One region of the Exiguobacterium sp. ZWU0009 genome, then DNA from elsewhere that is predicted to be linked to it. Evidence: a T-box and tRNA genes for the amino acid it is inferred to sense, from the RefSeq annotation. Region 1 holds a T-box; the other regions hold tRNA genes.
The links. A T-box is a leader RNA that pairs with one kind of tRNA and senses whether it is charged. The one in region 1 lies ahead of L985_RS12030 (valine--tRNA ligase), so its partner is inferred to be a tRNA-Val.

Region 2: it encodes a tRNA-Val, which carries the amino acid that the T-box ahead of L985_RS12030 (valine--tRNA ligase) is inferred to sense. The anticodon was not compared.
Region 3: it encodes a tRNA-Val, which carries the amino acid that the T-box ahead of L985_RS12030 (valine--tRNA ligase) is inferred to sense. The anticodon was not compared.

The regions. Positions count from the first base shown of each region.
Region 1 is NZ_CP018057.1:2,287,532-2,291,465, reverse strand. Features, by position in the region: gene L985_RS12045 (uroporphyrinogen-III synthase) at 1-262, shown strand, start outside; gene hemB (porphobilinogen synthase) at 259-1,248, shown strand; gene hemL (glutamate-1-semialdehyde 2,1-aminomutase) at 1,245-2,555, shown strand; T-box leader at 2,610-2,839, shown strand; gene L985_RS12030 (valine--tRNA ligase) at 2,890-3,934, shown strand, end outside.
Region 2 is NZ_CP018057.1:577,560-581,493, reverse strand. Features, by position in the region: gene L985_RS02990 (metallophosphoesterase family protein) at 1-581, opposite strand, end outside; gene L985_RS02985 (PTS sugar transporter subunit IIC) at 944-1,966, shown strand; tRNA gene L985_RS02980 (tRNA-Val) at 2,064-2,136, opposite strand; gene L985_RS02975 (efflux RND transporter permease subunit) at 2,321-3,934, shown strand, end outside.
Region 3 is NZ_CP018057.1:567,331-571,264, reverse strand. Features, by position in the region: gene L985_RS02945 (sensor histidine kinase) at 1-1,166, opposite strand, end outside; gene L985_RS02940 (YdhK family protein) at 1,314-1,865, shown strand; tRNA gene L985_RS02935 (tRNA-Val) at 1,911-1,983, opposite strand; gene L985_RS02930 (nitroreductase family protein) at 2,124-2,750, opposite strand; gene yhfH (protein YhfH) at 2,934-3,080, shown strand; gene L985_RS02920 (polysaccharide deacetylase family protein) at 3,476-3,934, shown strand, end outside.

The DNA.
Region 1 (3,934 bases):
TACGATCGAAGATATCATCACGTATGAAACTGTCACCCGTCGGCTACCTGAAGCACTTGTCAGAACTGCCACCTATATTGGACTGCAGAGTCCTTCCGCTGTCGAAGCGATTGCTCCACTATTCCCGCAGACGACGTTCATCGTCATTGGGACAATCACGGAGCAAGCAGCAAAAGCAGCCGGACTTCAACCGATCCATGTCGCCCGTGAATTCACGGTAGACGGCATGATTGATCGTATCATTGAGGAGGAATCAGCATGAACACATTAGAATACGCACGTCACCGTCGTTTGCGCCATACCGCATCACTCCGGTCACTCGTCCGCGAGAACCAGTTGCATAAATCAGATTTGATTTATCCGATTTTCGTCGCTGAAGGCGAAGATATTAAACGCGAAGTCAGCTCGATGCCTGGCGTCTTCAACTTATCACTTGATCATCTGACGGCTGAGATTGAAGAAGTCGTCGCACTCGGAATCGAATCTGTTATCTTATTCGGTGTTCCGCATGACCACTTGAAAGACGAGCAAGGATCAGGTGCGTTTCACGATCACGGGATCGTTCAAGAAGCGACACGTCTCGTCAAGAAGGTTGCCCCGCAGCTAACGGTCATCGCTGACACATGCTTATGTGAATATACGTCGACAGGTCACTGTGGGATTGTCGCCGACGGTACGGTCGATAATGATGCGTCATTACCGCTTCACGTCAAGACAGCGATCTCACAAGCTCGAGCGGGTGCCGACGTCATCGCGCCATCATCGATGATGGACGGATTCGTCGCAGCGATTCGTCAAGGATTAGACGAGAATGGCTTCAGCCATATTCCGGTCATGAGCTATGGTGTTAAATATGCGTCTGCTTATTACGGTCCATTCCGTGATGCAGCGAATTCGGCACCGGGAGAAGGCGACCGGAAAGGTTATCAAATGGATCCAGCAAACCGTCGCGAAGCGTTCCGCGAAGCAACAGCGGACGTCGATCAAGGAGCTGACTTCATGATCGTCAAACCTGCACTTGCGTTCATGGATATCATTCGTGATGTGCGCGAGCGAATCGATCTACCAATTGTCGCGTATAACGTATCAGGTGAGTATGCAATGGTCAAAGCCGCTGCCTTGAACGGCTGGATCGACGAAGAACGAATCGTCCTTGAGACGATGCTTGGCTTTAAACGAGCAGGTGCTGATTTAATCATCACCTATTTCGCAAAAGACATTTGTCGTTACCTGGAGGGGTCGAAATGAGCTTAATTAACCAGAACTCAAAATCAAAAGAAGCATTCGAGCGGGCACTCCCGCTCATGCCGGGTGGTGTCAACAGTCCGGTCCGTGCTTATAAATCGGTCGGGATGACACCGATTTTCGCAGATCATGCGAAAGGATCAAAGCTCTATGATATCGACGGAAAAGAGTATATCGATTACGTCTTGTCATGGGGACCAATGATTCTCGGTCATGCCGATCCAATCGTCACGTCAGCGATCCAAGAACAAGCAACACGTGGCTGGAGCTACGGGACACCAACGGAAATCGAATCAGCGATGGCGGAAGTCGTCATCAGTCGGGTACCGTCAGTCGAAGTCGTTCGGATGGTCAACTCAGGGACAGAAGCGACGATGGCTGCCCTTCGTCTCGCACGCGGCTATACAGGTCGGACGAAAATCCTCAAGTTCGAAGGCTGTTACCATGGTCACGGTGACTCGCTCTTGATCAAAGCGGGTTCAGGTGTCGCGACACTCGGACTACCAGATTCACCAGGAGTTCCTGCGCAAATCGCGAGCATGACGCTGACGGTTCCGTACAACGATTTGGACGCTGTCCGGATCGCGTTTGAAAAACACGGCGACGATATCGCTGGTGTCATCGTCGAACCGGCTGCTGGGAACATGGGCTTCGTACCACCAGAGCCAGGATTCCTCGAAGGCTTACGGGAGATCACGGCGGAAAACGGTGCCTTATTGATCTTTGACGAAGTCATGACCGGTTTCCGAGTTGGATTCCACTGTGCACAAGGGCACTTCGGTGTTACACCAGACATCACGTGTCTCGGTAAAGTCATCGGCGGCGGAATGCCAGTCGGTGCTTACGGCGGACGTCGGGACATCATGGAACAGATCGCACCACAAGGTCCAATCTATCAAGCAGGTACGTTATCCGGGAACCCACTCGCGATGGCAGCGGGTCTAGCAACATTGACACAATTGAAACCAGAACACTATGCAGAGTTCGACCGGAAAGCGAGCCGTTTGTCAGAAGGCTACCTGAACGCTGCATCGAAATACAACATTCCGCTGACGACGAACCGTGCAGGCGCGATGTTCGGTGTCTTCTTCACGGATGAACGTGTTACGAACTTCGAAAAAGCGAAAACGTCGAACCTTGAGATGTTCCGTTCGTATTATCAAAAGATGGCGGCGCGTGGTGTCTTCTTACCACCGTCACAATTCGAAGGTCTCTTCCTGTCGATCGCCCATACGGACGAAGACATCGAGCAGACGATCGAAGCCGTCGAATTGACATTCCAAGAACTCCAAGTTGAATTTGGTCGTTAAGCAGTTCTTGACGATTACTTGAACTCTCGGCTAAAATGAGTAAAGAAGAAAATGGCAACAGCGATGACGGGAAGAGTAGTCCTGTATTCGTACCGGTGTAGAGAACACATCCTTGGCTGAAAGATGTGACGGGCGAACAGGAGGAAGGTCACCCCACGAGCTGATATCGTGAGTCTTACGAGCGATATCCGTCCTCCACACGTTACGTGGCTCGAGGGCATCCGATTTTGGATGAACTAAGGTGGTACCGCGGAAAAAAGCAACGGCTTTCTTTCGTCCTTAGCATAGGACGAGAGAAGCCGTTTTTATTATGGACAAAAAGGGAGCGATCAGGATGCAGGAATTATCAATGCCAACGAAGTATGATCCACAGGCAACGGAAGAAAAATGGTACGACTTTTGGGTGAAAGGTGACTATTTCAAAGCCGATCAGGATCCAGAAAAAGAGCCGTACACGATCGTCATTCCACCACCGAACGTCACAGGTAAATTGCACCTTGGTCACGCGTGGGACACGACGTTACAAGACATGCTAACACGGATGAAGCGGATGCAAGGGTTTGACGTCCTTTACTTACCGGGAATGGACCATGCCGGTATCGCAACACAAGCAAAAGTCGAACAAAAACTGCGGGCAGAAGGACAATCACGTCTTGAAATGGGGCGCGAGAAATTCCTCGAGCAATCATGGGCATGGAAAGAAGAGTACGCATCAACGATTCGTGCACAATGGGCAAAACTCGGTCTTGGACTCGATTACTCACGTGAGCGTTTCACGCTTGACGAAGGATTGTCGGAAGCGGTTCAAGAAGTCTTCGTGAAACTTTACGAAAAAGGCTTGATCTACCGCGGCGAATACATCGTTAACTGGGATCCAGCGACGAAAACAGCGATCTCGGATATCGAAGTCATCTACAAGGATATCGAAGGTGCGTTCTATCACTTCAGCTATCCACTAACGGACGGTTCAGGTCACGTTGAACTAGCGACGACACGTCCGGAGACGATGCTCGGTGATACAGCGATTGCCGTGAACCCGAAGGATGAGCGTTATGCTCACCTCGTCGGAAAAACGATCACGTTACCAATCGTTGGTCGCGAGATTCCGATCGTTGCCGATGACTATGTCGATATGGAGTTCGGTACAGGTGTCGTTAAGATTACACCAGCCCACGACCCGAACGACTTTGAAGTCGGTAACCGTCACGAGTTACCACGTGTCCTCGTCATGAACGAAGATGGAACGATGAACGAGAACGCCGGTAAATACGAAGGCATGGATCGTTTCGAATGCCGGAAACAAATCGTTGAAGATTTAAAAGCAGCAGGTGTTCTGATCAAAATCGAGCCACATTTACACTCTGTCGGTCATTCGGAAC
Region 2 (3,934 bases), 1.5 Mb from region 1:
GCAAGAGCTGTTTCCTGACACCCGATCGCTCCAGGGTTGATGTACAGCGTTTGATCCGTCTCAACTTGTTGTGCTGGATGGTGGTGACCAAAGCCAATGATTCGCGCCTCATTTCCGGAAAAAAGGACGGGTAAGTTTTCTTTCGTTCCATCCACTGCTGGCTTTAAGGGTTCCTCACCGATTTTTTTCGTCTGATCGGCATAGGCATAATGTGTCAGATACATCGTTTGTTCCTGATGGGTGACATTCAATACACGCGGTAAACGCTCCAAATAACTCTGATTCTCCTGCGTCAATGAATCTGCAATCCATTGATGGTGCTCTTTCGCATGTTGGTAACTAGCGGGATAAACATCCCCATGAATCAAAGCAAGGACGCATTCATCATGGTTTCCAGAAATCGTCTGAATATCAGGCCGCTGCCTTAACAAATTGATGACCTCATTATGTTCAGGTCCGATACCGACGAGATCACCGAGACAATATACAGCATCGATGTCTGAAGGCTGATCGAGGTAGGACAACACGGCACGCAATGCTGAAGCATTCCCGTGAATATCTGTAAAAATCATTACTTTCATGTAAACGCCTCCATTGTTAGTACATTAGGATTTCCCGATGATAGCGTAAATTCCTATTAGATTTAGAGAAAAAATAAATTGTCAGAAAATATTGATTATTGATCAGAAGCATGTTAGGCTTAGAAAAATTCACAGAGAGGGGCACGATTGAATGATTCCGACGCAACAGCCATTTAACCAAGCCGGACGACTGATTATTCTATGCATGAGGGACTGAAAACTTTTCCGATGATGAAACGGAAATGATTTTTGGGCCCTCCTTTCGATGCATCGAATGAGGCGCCCGCACAGAATGAGTGGCGCCTATCCCAAAAATGGATAGGCTTTTTTCATGGCAAAAAATAGAGATAGATAGAGAGAGGATGACAACGTTGAAAGAATATGCGATGGATCGAATGGTAAAAGTATCAGCTGGAATGGCGAATGCCGTTCTTGTAACACTCGGTGTCGGACTCCTGATTGAGACGCTCGGCAATTTTTTACATATCCAAATGCTACTGACGATTGGCGGCGTCGCAAAAGTACTGCTTGCTCCTGCACTCGGTGCCGGTATCGCCTTTCAGCTCGGAGGAAACACACTTGTCCTGTTCAGCGCGATGATCGCAGCGACGATTGGTGGTGCTGCGCTTCAATCGACTGCTTCTGGACTCGTTCTTGCCCCCGGTCAGCCAATCAGTGCATTACTCGCAGCTGCGGTCGCTGTATATGTCGGAAAACGCATGACTGGAAAAACGAAATTTGACATGATGGTCATCCCAATGAGTGCTGTGCTTGCCGGTGGTATCACTGGTATCGGTGCTGCTGCCGTAACGACACCACTCCTTACAAAATTCAGCGCTATGATCACCGCTTCAGTCGAATCGTCTCCTATTGCTACATCTCTTGTCATTGCACTCATCTTTAGTGTCTTATTGATGTCTCCCGCTTCATCCGCTGCACTCGCTATCGCTTTGCAGCTTGATCCTGTAGCAAGTGCCGCCGCACTCATTGGCTGTTCCGCTCAATTCGTTGGCTTCACATTGATGGCATATCGTCAGACGGATCCCGGTGGTTTGATTGCTTCTTTCTTTGTCACACCTAAAGTACAATTCCCGAATATCGTTAAAAATCCACGTCTTGTCGTTGCACCGTTTCTCGCAGCGATGATTTCAGCTCCTGTAGCGACGCTTCTTCTCTCTTTGAAAGTACCATATGAACTCGCTGGACTCGGTTTAAATTCGATGATTGCGCCACTCAATATCTTCGTCAACCAAGGTCCTCAGGCGTTCCTTATCTTCTTCTTGACTGGTGTCGTTTTACCTGGCGTCTTGACACTCGTCTTCTATCGATTGACGACTGTCGCAGGCTGGACGAAGCGTGGCGATCTTCATCTCGAAATCCAATAAAATAATATCTCTACCTTCCAACTATTCCTGATTGATTTCGGGAATAGTTTTTTTAATGCAAAAAAAATCGTTCCTTCGAAAAGGAACGATTTCGGTATGATTCTGACTGGGCTCGAACCAGCGACCTCTACCCTGTCAAGGTAGCGCTCTCCCAGCTGAGCTACAGAATCATGCTGTGTTGTTACTGGGTATATTTTTATTATAGCAGCATATCGAAAGGTGTAAAGCCTTTTTAACAAAAAAAATTATCTTTTTTCAAAAAGATCTTTTTGAATAAAACAGTTTTAAAGTTGCGGGTTCTATGAGTGTCCTCTACTATGTAAATAAGCACATATAAACGAAAGGAGTGTTCATATGAACTTTTTAACCCGATTCAGTTTAAAGAATTCGGTGGCTGTTTTCATCATCGCCATTCTTTTAGTTTTAGGAGGCGTCTATTCTTTCTCGAAATTAAAAGTCGATCAGTTCCCAGAAATCGAATTTCCTCAAATCTCTGTTGAAGCAGTATATCCTGGTGCTTCGCCCGACGATGTCGATAAACAAGTCGTCTCGAAGCTTGAAACTGCTTTGAAAGGAATCGAAGGAGCTACTAAGCTGACAAGCTCTTCTTATGAAAGCATCGGTATCTTAAACATCGAATTCCCGTTCGATACTGATATGGATAAAGTCGAACAACAGATTGATGCTGCAATCCAAGATGCGAATCTACCAGAGGAAGCAACAACGAAATTAAATCGTCTGTCCTTTGGATCGTTCCCAATCTATAATATCTCTTTCTTTAGTAAGGATGGTAAAGACATCGAAAAAATCCTCAAGGACGATATCGAACCTGAACTTAATAAGATTCCAGGAATCAATAGCGTTTCCGTTGGTGGCTACAAAGATGATCTCGTTCAAATCACCGTCGATAATCAGAAAGCAACAGAAGCAGGACTCTCGCTCTCAAGTATCAAGGAACAAATCAACGGAAAGTATGTCTCGTTCCCATCTGGTCAGCTATCAGAAAACGATTCAAAAATACCGATTCGCGTTGAGGAAAAACTAGAAAATCTAGATAAACTAAAAAATCTACAATTGACACCCGTTGCAGGTGCGACTAGTTCAGCTAGTAGCGATCAAACAGGTGGTTCATCTGCTGGCAGTCCACCACAAGGTGCAACACAAGGACCACCAAGTACAACAGGTGGAGCAGCTACAGATCAGGCGTCTGAACCTGCAGAACCGATTCGTCTAGAAGATATTGCAAAAATCGAAGCAGTCTCGCAACAAAGCGAAAAAACACGTTACGATTTAAAAGATTCCTTATCGATGGCAATCACGAAAAAACAAGATGCCAATACGGTCGAAATCGCAGATGAAGTCACGAAGATCCTTAATAAATATGACGATCAAGTCGACTATACGATTGGGATCGATTCAGCGAAGGATATCGAGGAATCCGTCGCGACACTCGTCAAAGAAGGATTACTTGGTGCCCTCTTTGCCTCTCTCGCTGTACTCTTGTTCTTACGAAATATTCGCGCAACGATTATTGCCATCGTCTCGATTCCTTTATCGTTACTCATTGCTGCTATCTTCTTGAACTGGCAAGATATTTCTCTGAACATCATGACACTTGGCGGGATGGCCGTTGCGGTCGGTCGTGTCGTTGATGATAGTATCGTCGTTATCGAGAACATCTTCCGGCGTGTTCGAAAATCCGAATCCGGTATGACGGATGAGATCATCGAACAATCGACAAAAGAGATTTTAAAAGCAATCACGTCATCGACGCTAACGACCGTCGTCGTCTTCCTGCCAATCGGATTCGTCGGTGGAATCACTGGTAAGTTCTTCTTACCGTTTGCTTTGACAATTATTTTCTCATTACTTGCTTCACTACTCGTTGCGATCACGATCGTACCGATTCTTGCGAAATTTGCCTTTAAGAAGGTTCCAGCAGAAGAAAAAGAAGGTGCTCTTCAACGG
Region 3 (3,934 bases), 1.5 Mb from region 1:
TCTGCAGCAATCCCTTCTCCTGTATCTTCGATTTGAATGAAAGCCCCTACTGCGTTGACACCATAACGAACGATGATTGTTCCCGACGTCGTATGTCGACGTGCATTTTCAATGATATTCACGATCATCTGACGGAGTTGATGAGCGTCACCCATCACTTGTAATGGCTCACCTTCTATCTCAAAAGAAATATTTTCTTGTTCGATGTCTAGACGCATCAATCGTATCACTTGATGAATCAAGTCTTCGACATCGACAGGTTTTCGTTCCATCATAAAAGCATTCGCATCAATTCGTGCCAGCCAAAATAGTTGTTCAATCCATTCATTCATTTGCTGACTTTCTTCTCGAATGATCGTGATGTAGCGTCGTTGTTCATCCGGTGTCAATGTTTGGCGTTTGAGAATATCCGCATATCCCTTTATATATGTCAATGGTGTTCGTAGTTCATGAGATACGCTTGCTAAAAATTCGGATCGTTCCCGATTTAAAAAATCGAGATCCTGTTTTAACTGCTGAATCGAACGCGCCAATTGTCCCAGTTCGTCTTTTCGATCAATTGGCAACTCTCCACTTTCCCCATCCAATAGACGCGCCGTCGCTTTTTCCATCTGAATCAACGGACGAGAAATGATTCGGGTCGTCCAAATGCTTGCAGCACCTGCCAATAAAAGTGCAAGCAGACCAACTTGGAAAAACTGCTGTTTCAACGGATCAAGTACGTGATCCACGATTGCTTTAGAAGCGAACATGAAGACATGACCACGATGTTCCTCGTCAATGGTGATGGGACTGTCCGTCATTAAAAAGTTACGCATCGTTACGATTTTTCCTCGTTGACGATAATCAAAATCTGTATGTTGTAATACACTTCTCATCTCACTCGTCAAAGGACGTGATGCTTCGAGTTGTTTCCCTCTTGCATCGGTGATCACGACAGTAAAGGATGAGTTCGCTTCCATCATACTGACATGACGCATCGTCGTTTGGTCGTAGGAATCGACCAGGACATCACGATGGGTATTCCCTCGGTTCAGCAAACCATCCACCACTTCCTGCGTTCGTATTTGAGACAACTGATAATATAAAGTCCCGAACAATACACTGCCACAAATTAAAAATGCCGCAAGAACGATTCCTCCGACCGAGTATGAAATACGACGCATGACGTTTCCCTCCTTATCTCTCCATTTTAGTATAGCGAAAAAAAACATAATCAATGCCGATAAACGAAACTGTCACTTCATCTGCACACGATTTGCACATACGCTGGGTATAGTAAAGAAGACTAATGACTTCAGGAGGGTTTTAATATGAAAAAATCATTGACGTTAACTGTACTTGCTCTTAGTTCTGCGCTTTGGCTCGGTGCATGTGGATCCGCCAATAACGATGGAAGTAATAGTGACTCACACGACATGTCACATGGAGATATGATGCATTCGAGTGGCGGAAAGGTACCGTCTGGTTTAAAGAAAGCTAGTGATCCGACTTATCCGAGAGGCAGTAATGTCACTTTGACGACGAATCATATGGACGGAATGAACGGAGCAAAAGCAACGATTGCCGGTGCTTATGATACTGTCGTCTATGCAATCAGTTATAAACCGACTACTGGTGGAAAGATGGTGAAAAATCACAAATGGGTCATTCAGGAAGAACTTGATCCAGTTCCAACTAAGCCACTGCAAGTTGGTGATGAAACGACTGTCAAGGCAGATCATATGAAAGGTATGGATGGAGCTAAAGCGACGATTGATGAAGTAAAAGAAACGACTGTCTACATGGTGAACTATGAACCAACGGACGGTGGAGAGATGGTGAAAAATCATAAATGGGTCACCGAGGATGAGATAAAGAAATAATAAAAAAGCCCGCTTTTCCTATAAAGGAGAAGCGGGCTTTCGGTATGATTCTGACTGGGCTCGAACCAGCGACCTCTACCCTGTCAAGGTAGCGCTCTCCCAGCTGAGCTACAGAATCATGTTTGCAGTACGTAATGTACTTGCTAGGACATGTATTAATATATCAAGAAACTAAAAGGCTGACAAGTCTTTTTCCGAAAAAAAAATAAAAAAATTAAAATGGAGGAATTGCCCCCCGCTTCCTCCATTTTGAATGACTTACAGGAAGGTTGATACTCGATCGATCGGTAAACGGAGTGCTGGACGTTTTTTTGCATCTTCGACCGCTTTACCGACAGCAATTAACATGACCGGTACATACCGTGACTCGGTAATAAACGTTTCCGTAAAACGTTGATGATCAAATCCACCCATTGCGAGTGTTGATAATCCACGCGCTTCTGCCGCAAGCATCAATTGCATCGCAGCAAGACTCGCATTCGACATTGCCGCGTCGCGACCATACGCTTCACTTTGATAAGCGCCTTCTACTTGTTCTTTGATCGAATCGAACAATTCTTCTGTCATACCACCCGCTTCTACTGCCGGACCATAAACCGGATTGTAGTTTCGATTGGCTTGAACATCCCCTAGAATCGCAATGATTGCTGAAGCCGAAGTGATGGCTGGCTGATTGTATGCAATTGGTGCAAGCTGTTGCTTCGCTTCTTTTGAATGGAAGACCGTGAAATGCCAGTGTTGTAGATTCCAAGCACTCGGCGCCGCTGTCGTCCATTCTAATAGTTCTTCCACTTCCTGTTTTGAAAGTTTGAACGTTTCGTCGTAATGACGAACGGAACGTCTTTCTGTTAAGACACGCATTGTATCCAGTGTTGCATGTGTCATGTACAAATCCCCCTTATTATTATCAGATTACTTAGATATCGTAGCATGTCTCTTTTTCATTGTCCTTTACCAATACTCCAAATAAATCATCTGTTATAAAACAATGTTGACATTAAACCTCTGTACTAATACAATGAAAACAAGAAAAAAGACATTGCGTTTATTTTGAAGGAGGAAAAACACATGGAACAACCCCTTTACCAAGAAGCGTCTGCTGAGTTTTATCGTGAACTTCCCGTTAAGACATGCGTTCATTGTGGGAAAGAAATGGACGAGCAATGTGAATCCTATCAATCAGAATGTGTTGAATGTGCTGTAACAGAACACTAATAACATGTAAAACAATCACTTAACTAGTGGTTGTTTTTTTGTTTTTATATACTCTATTTCTAATTAAGTTGATATTTTTAGAAAAATCGATCTCCCGTCATCTTTTTGTCATCTATTTGTTATAAAAGAAACAATTAAAATGTTACATTATCTGTATATGATATTTTTGACACAAGGAGCGACAGACAACGATGGATCCATTTACCTCAAGCCACGCTAGCGAACTCGGTCCACGACCGCGGACAAAAAAAAGAAAGTTCTTCCCTCGATTTTTCTTACTTCTTATACTCGTTTTTCTTGGAGTCGGAGGGTATATTGCTTATCGATACGTCTTCACACCTGAACAACAGTCAATCACTACCGGTAAGTCCATTACCAAAGTTCCTGTCGTCAACATGGAGAAAGCACGCGTCGAAAAATGGAATGGTGTGACAAAAAAAGTCGCTTATTTAACCTTTGAAGACGGACCATCCGCATTAACATCAGAGTTACTTCGAACATTAGATCACCTTCATACTCGCGCTACTTTCTTTTATCTCGGATCACAGGTAGATGTTTTTCCAAAAGAAGTTAAAGCTGCTGCGAAAGCCGGACATTACATCGGCTTACACGGTGAAACACACGATTACGATACATTGTACAAAAAAGGACAGTACGTCTCAGAAATGAAAAGTGTTCAGAAAAAAATTTATGATTTAACAAAACTGACACCACATTTGACACGACCACCTTACGGATCTGATCCTGGCATTACGAAAAAGATGGCATCTGCCATCCACGCTGCAGACTTCCGAGTATGGGACTGGTCGATCGATTCAATGGACTGGTATTACAAAGATAGTGCAAAAGAAGTT